DNA from 3 places in the Secundilactobacillus paracollinoides genome. Region 2 is predicted to be linked to each of the others. Evidence: riboswitches for the same ligand, from Rfam matches in the RefSeq annotation. Region 2 holds a riboswitch; each other region holds the start of a gene.
The links. A riboswitch is a leader RNA that binds a small molecule or an ion and turns the genes downstream of it on or off. The one in region 2 is predicted to bind thiamine pyrophosphate.
Positions count from the first base shown of each region.

Region 1: another riboswitch for thiamine pyrophosphate. It lies ahead of thiS (sulfur carrier protein ThiS); the one in region 2 lies ahead of tenA (thiaminase II).
Region 3: another riboswitch for thiamine pyrophosphate. It lies ahead of cytX (putative hydroxymethylpyrimidine transporter CytX); the one in region 2 lies ahead of tenA (thiaminase II).

Region 1 is NZ_CP014912.1:656,070-661,268, forward strand. It holds gene thiE (thiamine phosphate synthase) at 1-592, opposite strand, end outside; TPP riboswitch at 814-906, shown strand; gene thiS (sulfur carrier protein ThiS) at 1,043-1,243, shown strand; partial or broken gene thiF (sulfur carrier protein ThiS adenylyltransferase ThiF) at 1,254-1,914, shown strand; gene AYR61_RS02680 (thiazole synthase) at 1,931-2,710, shown strand; gene AYR61_RS02685 (hydantoinase/carbamoylase family amidase) at 2,713-3,942, shown strand; gene AYR61_RS02690 (dicarboxylate/amino acid:cation symporter) at 3,954-5,189, shown strand.
Region 2 is NZ_CP014912.1:1,504,165-1,509,363, forward strand. It holds gene tkt (transketolase) at 1-989, opposite strand, end outside; gene AYR61_RS06300 (MIP/aquaporin family protein) at 2,084-2,791, shown strand; gene AYR61_RS06305 (glucose 1-dehydrogenase) at 2,875-3,642, shown strand; TPP riboswitch at 3,704-3,799, shown strand; gene tenA (thiaminase II) at 3,881-4,540, shown strand; gene AYR61_RS06315 (GNAT family N-acetyltransferase) at 5,096-5,199, shown strand, end outside.
Region 3 is NZ_CP014912.1:1,346,226-1,351,424, reverse strand. It holds gene AYR61_RS05715 (FAD:protein FMN transferase) at 1-567, shown strand, start outside; gene AYR61_RS05710 (MarR family winged helix-turn-helix transcriptional regulator) at 584-1,012, shown strand; gene AYR61_RS05705 (GNAT family N-acetyltransferase) at 1,302-1,745, shown strand; partial or broken gene thiW (energy coupling factor transporter S component ThiW) at 1,786-2,236, opposite strand; gene cytX (putative hydroxymethylpyrimidine transporter CytX) at 2,258-3,439, opposite strand; TPP riboswitch at 3,540-3,641, opposite strand; gene AYR61_RS05690 (metal ABC transporter solute-binding protein) at 4,082-4,999, opposite strand.

The sequences.
Region 1 (5,199 bases), 850 kb from region 2:
TTGCAGCAATCGTATCCTCCGCTTGCATAATGGCCGAAACAACTGCGACGCCATCCACGTGAGCGGGCTGAACTGCCGCCACATTGCTGGCCTTCAACCCACCGATCGCATAGACTGGAATCGGCACCCGCGCTTTAATCTCTGCCAACGTATCGACGCTGGTACGCACCGTCTTAACGTGGGTCGTCGTTGGAAAAATAGCACCGACGCCCAGATAATCCGCGCCCTCACGCACTGCCCGGTCAGCTTGCGCAATCGTTTTGGTAGTGGCACCGATGAGTTTATCCGGTCCCAAAATTTGGCGAACGACCGCCACTGGCAGATCACTTTGACCAACGTGAACGCCGGCAGCGTCCACCGCCTGGGCAATGTCCAACCGGTCATCGATCAGTAATGGCAGGTCGTAGCGGTCAGTAATCATCTTGACGCGTTGTGCCAATCGGAAATAGTCACCACTGGCCAACGTCTTCTCCCGTAGTTGAACGAGGTCAACCCCAGCCTGGCAAGCAAGTTCTAACCGTTCAAAAAAGGTGTCATCCGTTAATCCGGTTCGGTCAGTTACAAGGTATAACGGTCTGTTTGTTAGGGTCATGAAACCATCCTCCCGACTCAAAAATAGTATTGCACTCGCATTCTAACGAACAATTTCTCGCTTGTATAGTCAGACTCACCCTCACCGAGCGCCAAAATTAAATTGCTTCATCAGAGCAAAAAAACAAGAAAAACAACAAAAACGTCTTCGGTTGACATTTTAAATCGAGTCGGTTATAAATATAAGCGAAGTCACACCTAGTGACGCAAAACAAAATATGCAAAGTTCGTCTGGGGTGCCGGCAACGGCTGAGATAATACCCATCGAACCTGATGTAGTTGATACTACCGAAGGAAGCGCGACTTAAAACTGACTTGACTTAACTGGCGAGCCCGCTCCTTCAATCAAAGAGCGGACTCGCTTTTTGGTTGTGGGACGGCGCCATCACGACCCGGTTGAGTAAGCGGTTTCAGTCTCCTGCTTCGGGTATCTGAAGAGGAGGCTTTTTTGATGGTTATTGTAAATGGGACAGAAGAACAGCACGTTGCCGGCCAGTCGATCACGGCGTTTTTAACTGCCCGTGACGCACCAATTGACAACGTGGTGGTGGAATTGAACGGTGAGATCATTCACCGACCACAGTTTGACGACACGCAACTTAACGAAAACGACAAGGTGGAACTCATTTCCTTTGTCGGTGGCGGACGCTAGGAGGGACACTATGTCAGAAACAGTTACGGAACCAACGATCCAAGGCATGCCCATTTCGGATGTCTATGCCGGCATGAAGGAACGCAACGTCAAGGATTCCACTGAAAAATTGACGGCTACCCACGTTGTTATCGCTGGCTGCGGCGGTCTTGGCACTAATATCGCAATCGCCCTCACCAGAATTGGTGTCGGTCGCCTGACCCTGATCGACTTTGACAGCGTTGAACTCAGCAACCTCAACCGGCAACAGTTTAAACTCAGTCAGGTGGGCATGCCTAAGGTCGTGGCAATGAAGCAGAACCTGCAAGAATTCAACCCGTTTGTGACTATCGATACCGTCCAAACGGAAGTGACCCGAGACAACGTGCCCGACCTATTCAAGGACGCAGACATCATCTGCGAAGCCTTTGATAACCCAGCTGCAAAGGCACTGCTGTTGGATGCTGTCAGCGCCGTTTTTCCTGATACCCCCCTCGTTATGGGGACCGGGATGGCCGGCGTGCACAGTGCCAACACCGTGACCACGAAACATCCGCGCCCCAACCTCTACATTGCCGGCGACGGTGAATCCAAAGGGGGCAGAGGGATTAATGGCACCACGGGTCATGGTCGCTGCCGGACACGAAGCCAACATGATCACCCAATTGATTTTAGGCGTGACCGAACTTTAACAAAGGAGTTTTATAAATGACAACTGATACTCAGGATTTACTCACCATTGCGGACCATACTTTTTCATCCCGGTTCATTCTCGGATCGGGTAAATACTCCTACGATTTGATTGATGCTGCAGTGACGCACGCAAAGGCCCAGATCATCACCATGGCCCTGCGTCGGACCGCCTCAGCCGAGGAGAATATTCTCAACTTCATCCCGAAGGACGTGACGATTTTACCCAACACTTCTGGGTCGTCTAACGCTGAAGAAGCCATTCGAACGGCTCGTCTTGCCCGCGAACTCAGCGGCAGCGACTTCATCAAGCTGGAGGTCGTTCCGGATAAAAAGTACCTCATGCCGGACAACGAAGAAACCGTTAAGGCGACTGAAGTTTTGGCAAAGGAAGGCTTCATCGTGATGCCATACATGTTGCCGGACCTCAACACTGCCCGTCGTCTTGTCGATGCTGGTGCCGCCACCGTAATGCCATTGGCTGCCCCAATTGGCACAAATAAAGGCCTCGCAACCAAGGACCTGATTCAGATTCTCATCGACGAGATCAACGTCCCAATTATCATCGACGCCGGTATCGGCCGACCAAGTCAGGCGGCCGAAGCCATGGAAATGGGGGCAGATGCCATCATGGCCAACACCTCAATGGCAACGGCCAAGGATATTCCGTTAATGGCAGAAGCCTTTCGTCTCGCCGTTGAAGCGGGTCGAAAAGCCTACCTCGCGGGTCCTGGACGGGTAATCGAACACGGTGCGGTGGCCTCATCACCACTGGCCGGTGTCAGTCAGAAGGCCTAACCATGATGACCAATGAAACGGCAATGCAGCCAGCAATCGCTGACCTGTTTCAGCGGATCATTCACCTTTCCGATGGCACGACCGGTCAAAATCGGTTGGTGTACACACCTCGCTGGGTCGCTGCCCAAAAGGCCTTAATAGCTTTTGCAGTGGCGCAAGACCTGAGCGTCAGCGTCGACGACTACGGCACGGTCTACATGGATCTGCCGGGACGCGCAACAGCGCCAGCTATCGCGACGGGTTCTCACATGGACACCGTTGTTCACGGGGGCCAGTTCGACGGCCTGTATGGTGTTCTGGGTGGGCTTCAGGCATTGCTGACCCTCCGCGACCGTCATGGCCAGCCGCATCAGACGCTGCGCGCCATCTCATTTAGCGAAGAGGAAGGCAGTCGTTTTCCGACCACATTCAGTGGGTCCAAACACTACGCCAGGCTTGCTGATATAACTGGGTTGACCGATGATAGCGGCGCATCATTTGACACCGCAAGGATCACCGCAGTAACCCAGCTGCAGCAACTCCCTGGCGTCACTCGGCAGCTGCCAGCTCTGCCCAAGTCGTTTACCGAACTGCATATTGAGCAGGGACCGCGTCTGATCACTACTGGCCGCACGATTGGACTCGTCAGCGCCATTGTGGGCCAGCGTCGTTTCACGATCACCGTAACCGGCACGGCCAATCACGCGGGCACCACGCCCATGAACCAGCGGCACGATGCACTACAGGCTGCCATCACCTTAATGTCACAGTTGCGTGTGACCGCAGCAACGGCAGAGTCGCAACTCACATTCACAGTGGGTCAGCTGACGGTTTCGCCGAACACGTCAAACGTCATCCCCGGTAAGGTTGTCTTCACAGTTGATTGCCGGCACGCTGACGACACTGTCTTAGGCGCCTTTGAAACGGCCATGCGCCACCTCGTCAATCAAACATCAGCGCCCGGCATCACCGCGTCGATCATCAGGTGGGTGCACGATAAGCCGGCACCGTTAGCCGCCCCCTTACTGGCAGCTAACCGCATGTTAGCCACCCAACTCGGATTTGATCCCGTGGTGATGGACTCGGGTGCTGGCCACGACAGTGAGATCATGAGCCGGGTCACCCCAACCACCATGATCTTCGTGCCCAGCGTCAACGGCATCAGCCACGCGCCAAACGAATACACTGCACCAGAGGATTTAGCTGCTTGCATTAAACTGCTCACCGCAAGTCTGTTCCAGCAAGCCTATTGAGGAGGCCCCGCATGCACAAAGTCAGTCTGACCACCCAAATCACCATTGGCATGCTAGTGGGTGCCATTGCCGGAATGTTGTTTGGCAAAAACGTCAGCGGCGTGACTGTGGTGGGTGATATTTTCTTACGACTCATCCAAATGGCAGTCGTGCTGCTGATCTTCGGTGCTGTTATCGAAGCCCTCGGCAGTCTGAACCCGCGTGACCTCGGCCGGTTAGGTGCCAAAACTGGGCTCTGGTTTCTCATGACCACCCTGCTGGCCGCCCTGGTTGGACTAGGCACTGGTCTGCTTTTTAAACCTGGCCTGAGCGTCCACTTAGACCAGTTGCGCAAGACCCCCGTCCACCTCAACACCCCGACCAACATCAGTCAAACCATCCTGAACTTCTTTCCAACCAATATCTTTGACGCCCTCGCTAAGGGCAACGTCATTCAGGTGATCATCTTCGCCATCCTGTTTGGCCTCGTCCTGAGTCAAGCCAACAAAGACGGTAAGTTCAGCCAAGTTCTGACGCTGGTTAAACAAACTAATCAACTGACCGTTAAGCTAGTAATGCTGATCATGAAGGCCGCCCCGCTTGGCATCGCTGCCCTTATCGCAGGCGTTGTTGCGGACAATGGCAGCCAAGTTTTTCTGCCGCTGCTGACCTTTCTGCTGATTTACGGTCTGGCAACCGCAGTGTTTCTCATTGCGCTCTTCTGCGTCATCAGTTGGGTGGCGAAAGTGCCGTTGATTGGCCTTGTGCACGGCTTTACGCAAATGATCATGGTGGCCTTTACCACCACAAGTTCCGCCGTTGCGTTGCCGGTTGAAATGAGTGATGCCCAGTCCAAACTTGGCGTCAGCAAACCAATCAGCCAACTCGTTTTACCCCTTGGCATGGCACTCAACAGCAACGGGCTTGCGATGTATTTGTCTTTGGTGTGCGTCATGCTCACGCAACTTTACGGCATCCGCGTCACACCGATTGCACTGGTTCAAATCGTGCTGCTATCCGTACTTTCCTGCCTTGGCACCGTTGTGGTCCCGGGTGGCGGACTGGTGGCGCTAACGATCATCGTACCAACGCTGGGGCTTCCCCTGTCGAGCATCGCATTATTCGCTGGCATCGACTGGTTCTCAGGTATGTTTCGGACCGTCACTAACGTTGTGGGTGATACCACGACTGCGATTGCGCTGGCCGCGGGCGAGGATGAGCTGGACCGCGCTGTTTATCATAGTGATAAGGTGTCTGTTAAGCACTAGTTCTTCGCCG
Region 2 (5,199 bases):
AAGAACCGCTCAGCCAGTTCTGGGAACTGCCGGGTGTATTCGTCAAACAGGTTTGTCCAATCAGCTTCAGCGTCGATCCCGCGGTTCTTCACGTTAGACTTGAAGTTATCGGTTACGTCTTCAGGCACTTCAAATGGGGCGTAGTGCCACCCGAGCGCTTCTCGGGTAGCAGCCATGTTGGCTTCACCCAACGGCTTACCGTGCACAGTGTTAGTACCTGCAACCGGTGACCCAAACCCGATGATTGTTTTAACATCGATCAGCGTTGGCTGGTTCGGGTTGGCCTTCGCCGTTTCAATCGCAGCGTTAATTTCCGCCATATTATTGCCGTCAGCCACGTGGAGAACCTGCCAGTCGTAGGCTTCGAAACGTTCGGAGACGTTTTCGGTAAACGCCATACTGGTGGGGCCATCGAGTGAAATATTGTTGTCATCGTAAAGCACGATCAATTTTCCGAGTTTCAAATGGCCCGCCAAACTTGCGGATTCATGTGAGACGCCTTCCATGAGGTCGCCGTCGCCAGAAATGACGTAAGTGTAGTGGTCCATAATATTGAAACCGGGTTGGTTGTACTGGGCAGCCAAATGGTTTTCCGCCATCGCCATCCCAACCGCCATCCCGAGGCTTTGACCAAGGGGACCGGTGGTTGCTTCAACCCCGTCAACGATCCCGTATTCGGGGTGACCAGGGGTTTTTGATTGGAACTGGCGGAACTGCTTCAGGTCTTCAATAGAAAGATTGAAGCCAGAAAGGTGCAGCAGGCTGTAAAGCAATGCAGAACCATGGCCGGCTGAAAGCACAAACCGGTCGCGGTTGACCCACTTTTGGTCAGTGGGGTTAATGTTTAAATGTTTTGTCCATAATGTGTAGGCCATTGGGGCAACGCCTAATGGGAGCCCCGGGTGACCTGAATTGGCCTTTTCAATCATATCAACGCTCAAAAAACGTAAGGCGTTGATTGATCTTTGGTCTAGGCTAGTATTTTGCATGTAATCACGCTCCTATGTCCAGAAAATATACGGTATTATTGACAGACTGTCAACTCAACTGACTGAAATGGTATACCTGAAAATTTTGACATTTTCAAGTGTTCTGATCCAGTTAAACGAGTTATGAAAACAACGCATGAAAGGGAATAAAGCGCTGTCTTCAAAATGTGGTCTGGTATTCTTCTGAAAGGCATAGGTCATGCGACAAAAGTCTGAAACAAATTTCATTTCTGATTTATTTTTAAACCATCAATGACGGGAAAGTTCATTGATATTTTCAAGTAAAAATTGAATGAAAGCTGGCAACACGCGGACAGTGGGAATACTGTCCTGGGAATGCAACGCGTTACTTTCAGTCGCTTTCATAGTTCTTACATGGAATTAAAACAATTTAATGAAATTATTTGTAAAGTTTAATTGTACTATACTCGATTCGGTCCCAAAAAGCGAGGAAGTTAGCTGAATTAATTAGAATATTTTCTTATTTTCTCATTATTGAGCTTGGTAGTTATCAGTGTTAAATGAGCTGATTTGCTTGCTGAATTCGTTGCATTGCGTCATTTGGCACTCCACTTACATAGCGCGCATAGTCTCAATTGCCTAAGTATCGCATTATAATCACCCTCAGTTCGCAGAGAATCCGCCTTTGACTGCCAACAACTTACTGATAGCAATACTTCTAACAGAGTGTTACTTAACATAGAGAGTCCTATTATTAGTAATTACTTTGCACTGAAGGGAGTCTCGACTAACACTGTGAGACTCAATAAGTATCCTAAGGTAAGCAGTATTTCTAACCACTACGTTTTACAATTGGTATAGCTCGACAATCAAGCCGTACCTTTGCAGAATGATTTGCAAATTCAAGCAATAATGTCATTTGAAAATAACCGATAATGTCAGTAAAAGAATATACAAATGGCGATTAAGGAGTCTGAATTTCATAAACACCAGTCATAAATCTTCAAATAAGACCCAACAATAGCATTTTTATATCTCAAACTAGCAGTTTGTTGTCCTGGAACCGTTTTTATTATGATAGAATAGGCTCAGTTAATACCGAGTTAATCATAACTGAAAGATGGGTGTTGTTGATGAACGGGTTTATTGGTGAATTTTTTGGCACGATGGTCTTGATTTTGTTGGGCGCTGGGACCGGTGCCAGTATGAACTTGAACAAAACGTATGCGAAGGGGTCGAATTGGCTGTATGCCAGTCTTTCCTGGGGGATTGCGGTGACCATGGGTGTTTACGTAGCTGGCATGCTGGGCTCTCAGGGGCATCTCAATCCCGCAGTCACGATTCCCTATGCCATTTTTGGGTTGTTTCCCTGGCACGATGTGTTGCCGTATTTACTTGGCCAATTTCTCGGGGCCTTCGTGGGTGCCACGCTGGTCATGATTCAATTCTATCCACACTTTAAAGCCAGTTCAGACGAAGCCGCGGGGAACTCTGTGGGCATTTTTGCGACTCGGCCGGCCATCAAGTCACCGGTGTTTAACCTGTTGTCTGAAATCATTGCCACCTTTGCGTTTGTCTTTATTTTGCTGAACCTTGGTAACTTCACGCAGGGGCTTAAACCGCTGATTGTTGGGCTATTGATCATGGTTGTTGGTACCGGTCTTGGGACCACAACTGGCTTTGCGCTGAACCCCGCCCGTGATTGGGCACCACGGTTTGCGTATACCATTTGGCCCGTGCCACATAAGGGGAATGCCGAATGGGGCTACGCTTGGGTACCGATGTGCGGACCGCTGATCGGTGGTCTGATTGCGACCGGTCTAGAGACGCTGTTGAAGTGACATCATTGTGTGCATTTGACGTTGTATAATGGTCGTGACTTAAATCCAGCTGGCGTACGCGTCAGCAGTTAGGAAGCGATAGGATGTTTGATCAAAATAGTTTCTCACTCGCCGGCAAGGTGGCCCTTATCACAGGTGGCGCCCACGGGCTGGGGCAGTTCTACTCAATTGCGCTATCTGAATACGGCGCGGATATTTTTGTGGTCAGTGCCTCACAGCGTGGTTGGGACGAGACCAAGGAAAAGGTCGAGGCAAACGGCCAACAGGTGGCGTTTCTGCAACAGGATATTACCGATCCAGATGCGGCGGATGCCATTGTGCAGGCAGTGATTGAAAAATTTGGCCACCTCGACATTCTCGTTAATAATGCGGGGATCCAACTGCGCAACGACGTGCTCGAGTTCAAGGATGAGGATTGGCGCAAGGTTATTGATGTCAATCTCAATGGGTTATACTACCTGTCCCATGCGGCTGCCAAGGTAATGTCTGACCAGCAACACGGGAAAATCATCAACATTGGATCGATGCAGTCGTACCGCGCGGGCAAACGGATATTCCCATACGCCGCCAGTAAGCACGCTGTGATGGGGCTGACTAAAGCCTATGCGGATGCGCTCGCACCGTACCATATTCAAGTGAATGGTCTAGCACCGGGCTATATCAGCACCGACATGACCAAACCACTCCAGGAGGATCCCGTTCGCGGGCCGGAGATTGCTGCCCACATTCCATCAGGGGACTGGGGAAAACCTGAACAGCTCATGGGGCCGATGGTCTTTCTTGCCAGCGCCGCCTCCGACTATGTCACCGGCGTGATGCTGCCAGTTGATGGCGGTTACCTCCTGCGCTAGGTTGCATTAATGAATCGCTTTCATTTTACGAAACTGTGCTATACTAAAACTTGTAATTCAATAATCTAACTAGGGGCGCAATTTGCTGAGACGGTTTTTACCGAACCCTTTGAACCTGTGAGCCAACACTCGCGAAGGAAAGTTAACGGATAATCAATGATGATTAAACGACCGACCAGCCTGTTGTCTCCTGGTCGGTATTTTGTTGCCCGCTTTTTTAAAACGAGGAGGACCCACATTGACCACCTTTACAACGCAAATCCACACAGCTGCTGAACCATGCTGGCAAAAGAGCTTTGACCACCCATTTGTGCACGAGATTGGCGACGGTTCACTGCCTAACGACGTGTTCCGTTACTATTTGATTCAGGACCGCTATTATCTCAACGAATTTGGCAAGCTCCATGAAAAAATTGCTGAAAAATTAACGGACAAAGAAGACGTCGACTTTCTAATGGCTGGCGCTCAGGGTCTCAAGGACGGCGAAATCGCTGTCCGAGAAGGCTTCTTTGACCGGTTGGGCATCACGCCGGATGAGATCGCCCACACACCGATGGCTCCAACCGCTTATAACTACGTGAACCATATGTACTCAGAATTAGACCGAGGAACACCGGGCCGTGCCATTGCGGGATTGTTGCCATGCTACTGGCTGTACAACGAAATTGGCCAACGCTTGATAGCGGCCGGCTCACCCGTTGAGCTGTACGAACGTTGGATCGAAACGTATGACAGCGACGACTATACCGATAGTGTGAACACGATGATCCAGTTGACCAACAAGACGGCTGACAATGCGGATGACACGGAGCGCGCGCAGATGCAGGATTCGTTTGTGCGGAGTAGTGCCTATGAATTGGCGTTTTGGCAGATGGCGATGGATAAACAGGCGTGGTGAGCGTGGAGAAAAACGGTTTGAGGGCGGCGCCTAAGCGACTCTGACAGAAATGCCCGAACCTGGCATTTTTGTCAGAGTCGCTTAGGCAGTAGCCCTCAGTTTTTCGGAACGCGTTATGGCACGGCTGCCAAGAAAGAGAAAATGAGCGTGGAACAAGGCGGTTAAGGGGCGGAGTGTAACGAACTCGGGCAGAAAAGTCTGGGCCTGACTTTTTTGCCCGAGTTCGTTACACAGTAGCCCCTTGCCTTGTGGAACGCGTTACGGCACGGCTGCCAAGAAAGAGAAAATGAGCGTGGAACGAACCGGTTAAAGACTGGAGCAGAAGCGGACTCTGTTATAAAATCCCGGGCTTGGATTTTGTAACAGAGTCCGCTTCTGTGCAAGTCTTTGGTTTGTGGAACGCGTTACGGCACTGCTGCCAAGAAAGCCCTAAACACAAGTAAACTAATGACATGTACACCACTAGCAAAAAACTAAAAAGCTAAATCCCACCTTGTAACCCATCACCAACCCATCTATAATCGCCTTTAAACCATAGCAAAGTGAGACGATCCAATGAAAATTCAAAACATAACGGCCAACAACGACGCCGAAATGGCAGCGATTCTCCGCACTGACCTTGAAGATCTTAACCTGAACTTACCCGGAACAGCCTACTT
Region 3 (5,199 bases), 160 kb from region 2:
ACCGTTTTCCTGACAAAAAAAGGCATGGAACTCGACCTGGGTGCCATTGCGAAGGGCTACATTGCCGACGCCATCAAAACGCTGTGGCTGCAACGCGGCGTCAAAACGGGCATCATCGACCTCGGCGGCAACATTCTGTTAGTCGGACCCAGCACCCATGACGACCAAAAATGGCGTGTCGGGATTCAGAGTCCGGACGAAAAACGGGATGTGCCAGCTGGCGTCCTAAACACTGCTGAAAAATCGCTGGTCACATCTGGCATCTACGAACGCTTTCTCGTCATTGACGGCCAAGAATACCACCACATGTTTGACTCGCACACCGGCTACCCGATCAAAAACGACCTGGCCAGCGTGACCATCGTCAGCGACCGCTCCATCGACGGTGATATTTGGACCACCCAAGCGTTTTATCAAGGCATGGAAAAGGGACCGGCGTTGATCGAAGCCCAACCGGGACTTGAGGCTGTCTTTGTCACTCGGAACCACGAAGTCGCCGTCACAAGCGGTCTGGAAGACACCTTCCGCTTAGTTGATAGTGAATACCACATGATCAGCACCCACTAGGATCGGAGGTCATTAAATGGAAGATGACGTTTTAAAAAATATCGGCACGATTGCGCGCGCACTGGACGCCATTGCCAACGTGGAGTTCAAACAATTCGACCTCACAAAAGGCCAGTACGTGTACCTCGTGCGCATTTGCGAGCATCCTGGTATCGTCCAGAGCCACTTGGCCGAACTGGTGAAGATCGACCGTTCCACCGCTGCCCGAGCCATCAAAAAACTGGAAGCAAAAGGGCTAGTTGAACGGCGCAAACAGCCCGGTAACGATAAGAATAAGGCACTGTTCGCAACGGATAAGGGCATGGCCGTTTACCCAACGCTGAAACGGGAAAACGACTACTCAAATGAAGTCGCCCTGACCGGTATCAGTGAAGCCGACCGGCAGAAATTACTTGAACTGACGAACCAGATGGCACAGAATGTTGGGGCTGATTGGACGCTGTAGCGTAGTGGAGCCGGTCGGCATTGCAGGTTGTGGTGTCGGTATTAGTTAGCGACCGTTTTGGGGTCGGCTACTAATACGGGAGACATAGGAAATCCTTGAATTTCTGAAAGGAAATTCAATAGCTCCGAAGCGACCCCACCTCAGCCTGCAGGGCCGACCGGCGGAACGAAGCGGCATACAAGATTTATATAAATCATCTAATTCTACACGTTACAAATAGTTTTAGTTGCATTTACCACAAAATAGTTTTATACTCGATGCATTCATTTAATTCATGGGAGGAATGCGTATGCTTCTTATCAAACAAACTGATGAACTGACACCCCAACAACTGATTACCATCCTTAAAGCCCGTGTTGCGGTCTTCGTGGTCGAGCAAAACTGTTCCTATCAGGAAGTGGACGATGATGATTTCGACGACCTGCACGTGGCCCTTTTTAACGATAATGGCGACCTACAAGCCTACACCCGAGTCATGAATAGAGACACCGAAGTAAATTTCGGTCGGGTACTGGTTGTTGACCAATTTCGGAAAGATGGCCTTGGCAGAAAAATCGTCCAAGAAACGCTGGACGTGATTGCACAACGTTTCCCGAATAAGCCGATCAAGATTCAAGCGCAGGCATACCTACAAGAATTCTATGAATCATTTGGGTTTGAACCTAAATCTGATGTTTATCTTGAAGATGATATTCCACACTTAGATATGGTATTAATGCCAAAACAAAACTAAAAGCGATGTCCACCGGGTTACTGGTGACCATCGCTTTTTTTCATTTCAATCGATCCATTTGCGGTTTGATCACCGTCGCCCACATGCTTTTCAGCACAACGTAGGCAACAATCACGCCAACCAAAGCACTCAAGAAAAAGCTCGGGACAAACACCCAAAGTGCGCCCTTCGTTCCCAGAAATAGCGCAGCAATCGGGTAAGCCACAAAGGCGCCAATAATGCCTGTGCCAATGAGTTCACCAAGCACCGAACATGCTGCCGGGAAACGCCAGAATTGTACCCGTTCCCATCAAGTTGCGGATCAAGGACGTTAAAAACGCTTGCGTGGTTGCCAACCATGGCCCGAGTAACACGCCTGAAACCACATTGATCAAATGTTGCATTGGTGCCACCTTGGCAACACCGACCGTAAATTCAAATAAACTGCCACCAATAACGCCCAGTGCCACCAGCACCGACGTCATGGCGAGATAGTAAACGCGTTTTGTCATGAGACCAAATAACCCCTTTGTCTAGTCCAGCAATGGGTATTTCCTAGCCACCAGACCAGTCAGGTAGACGCCGACACCCAAAATAAGCGCCAGGAAGAACGTTGTCCCCAAAAAGAAGTCCAGTTTCTGCAGCCAGGAATAGCCCACCACACCAATTAACCACCAAACAAAGTTCAACCATACGGCTAGCCGTGCGTGCATGAAGAACACACTGACGAAGAGGATCGCAAACAACGGCGCAAAAACGGCCCCAATCGCGTACAGAAAGTTTTCGTAGTACGCCATAGAAACGCCCAGCGCAATCACCAAACCAAGCACAGTAACGATGATAGTAATCACATTAACGCGCTTGGCTTTGACCAAATTAGCAATGTTCGTTGCTGCCGAATAGGCGTCCATGAATGTTGTTGTGACCGTTGAAAACACAATGATAAACAGCGCAATCAACCCCAGTTTTGTTTGCGACAGAGCCACTGTAAAATTGGATTCACCGGTTAAAATAACGGTGAACATCCCCAACGCAAACATGCCGAAACTGGCCACAAAGTAGCCGCTGACACTGGCCAAACTGGCCTGAAACGTTTTGTCAGTATGCTGCGTGTAGTCACCGATCAGCGGCAGCCACGACAGCGCCATGGTCACACTCAAATCAACAGCCGACCCGAAACTCATGGGTGCCAAATTGGACGCAGTGTGTCCGCCGCTATGGGCAATGATCGTCCATAGGATCAGCAGCATGCCAACGGCTAACAGAATAACGATTGCGTTGTTAATTTTGAACAGCCAGTTGTGATCCATCAGCAGCCAAACAACGATCAGAACCGCCACAATCACTGACATCACCACCGCAGACTGGTAGTGGAATAGCGTTTTAGCGATTCCGTTCATCGCCTGTTGTGCGTTGACGATCATCACCGCCGTCCAGCCCAATAGTTGAACCGCATTTAGAATCGAAAACAACCCGACGCCAGCGCTGCCAAACACTGAGCCTGTTGCTTGAATCGCCGTCTGGTCTCGCTTAGCCGACAAATAGCCAACCGGCAGCAGAAACACAAAACAGCCAATCAAATGCCCCAGCAAAATCGCCGTCAGCCCTTCCAGCCAACCCAGCGGCGCTACCAGCGTCCCCGTTACAATTTCAGCGATGGAAATCGCGGCCCCCGCCCACAACAGGAACAAACCGCTCAACTTCGTGTTACCCAAGTGAAACCCTCCTCATTTTAACTGCCATCGGACGCTTTAACCCAAAAAATCTCTCACTGAATACGGTTAACCGCAACCAGTGAGAGATCCTTATTTTACCCGATGGATGTCGACACTTTCCTTCGCAAGAATTAACTTAACAGGTTCGAAGGGATCAGAATTTCTTCTATCTCAGCCATTTCTGGCACCCCTAGTGCGTTTTCAATTTAGTTTAATTTTATCGGTTTATTTGTTTCTGTGCAAGTCTGTAAAATGATGGTGTTAAACGTCCGTTGCATTCCGCAATTTGGCACGACGCTGAAGTGGCTCGCGATGAAGCTAATTCGATTTCTGCTGTGCAGCTCTCGAATGGATCTTCATCGTCTCGCACATCAGTAACCGACCAAAGTACGGTCGCCAACTGATGTCGACACCACAGCGCCGTGCCAAATTACTACATTCCACTGACATTGAAATTACTTTTTCCACTTGTTAACTATCGAAATATAATCAAAGACTGTTTGCAGAGAAATCCGCCCTCGACTGTGCCTAGCCTATTAACAGCATTGCTTCTCATGGCGTGGTGACTGCCGGTTGTTCTCAAGTCATAATTGAATGGACTCATTTTTCATGACTATTGGTTAACCAGACACAGACATCCCGCTATTTTCCGACTTCAGTCTTCAAAATTTTCGTCAACTGCCGGTACTGACTCATCATCCACTGATCGTAATTCTTGCCAGCTGGCAATGTCTCTGTGACTTGTAACACCGGTACGTGGTTGGCCTTTGCCAGGTTCATAATATTTTTCGTTGTCTTGCTGGTGACCTGGCTGTTGTTGACAAAGAAGGCAACCTTGTGGTGTTTAATGCCCGCCTGCATTGCCGCAATAGACTTTGGCGATGGGTCACTTTCGTTTTCAATAGCCTCTTCAAATGACTTGTTTGCGACCTTAAAACCAGTTGCTTCCAACGCATAGTCGAAGACCGGTTCGCTGACGTACACGCGCTTATTCGGCAATTTTTGGGCTAATTGTTTGATGGTTGTGATCTCAGTCTGGATATTTTTCAGTGATTTAATGTAGGTCTGCGCGTTTTTCTCGAAGTAGGCTTTGTTCTTTGGCTGCGCCTTCGCAAAGGTTGCTACTAGTTGATTTGCTAGCTTCGGCATCGTTGCCGGATTATACCAGATATGCGGATTGTCGCCGTCTCTTTTACCCATTAGATCGTCGCCGACCTTGATGTTAGTCGCTTTACTATTTGCCGTCAGCTTTGTCATCCAGCTATCGTAGCCGATACCGTTTGCGACCGTCACATCCGCCGCGTGCACTTGCTTGGCCACAACCGGTGTTGGCTCATAGTCGTGGGGATCCACTGATGGTTTATTGATGATTGAATGCACCGTCCCCTTGTTGCCCAACACAGCCTTAGCCGCGCCACCATAAAAATCAGTACTCGTGACCACATCGATTTTGTGGCCGTTACTACTAGTCGACGCTTTCCCGCAACCGGTCAAAGCGGCACCAACCCCAATCAGTGCTGCTATCGCGACCAAACTACGTTCTAATCTACCTTTAAACATACCAATAACCTCCAAATGATTTTAAATAGTAATTATTACGTTTTAAAGGTTACCAAAGTCAACCAGTTTTGTAAATAGTAAATGTTACGTTTTACAAATTCGTAAGCTATTTACTTGCTTTAACAACGACTTTCAGGCATAATTCTAAACCGTAACCGTTATTCTTTTTGAATATGGTAGATTGTTCGTGATCATTTTAT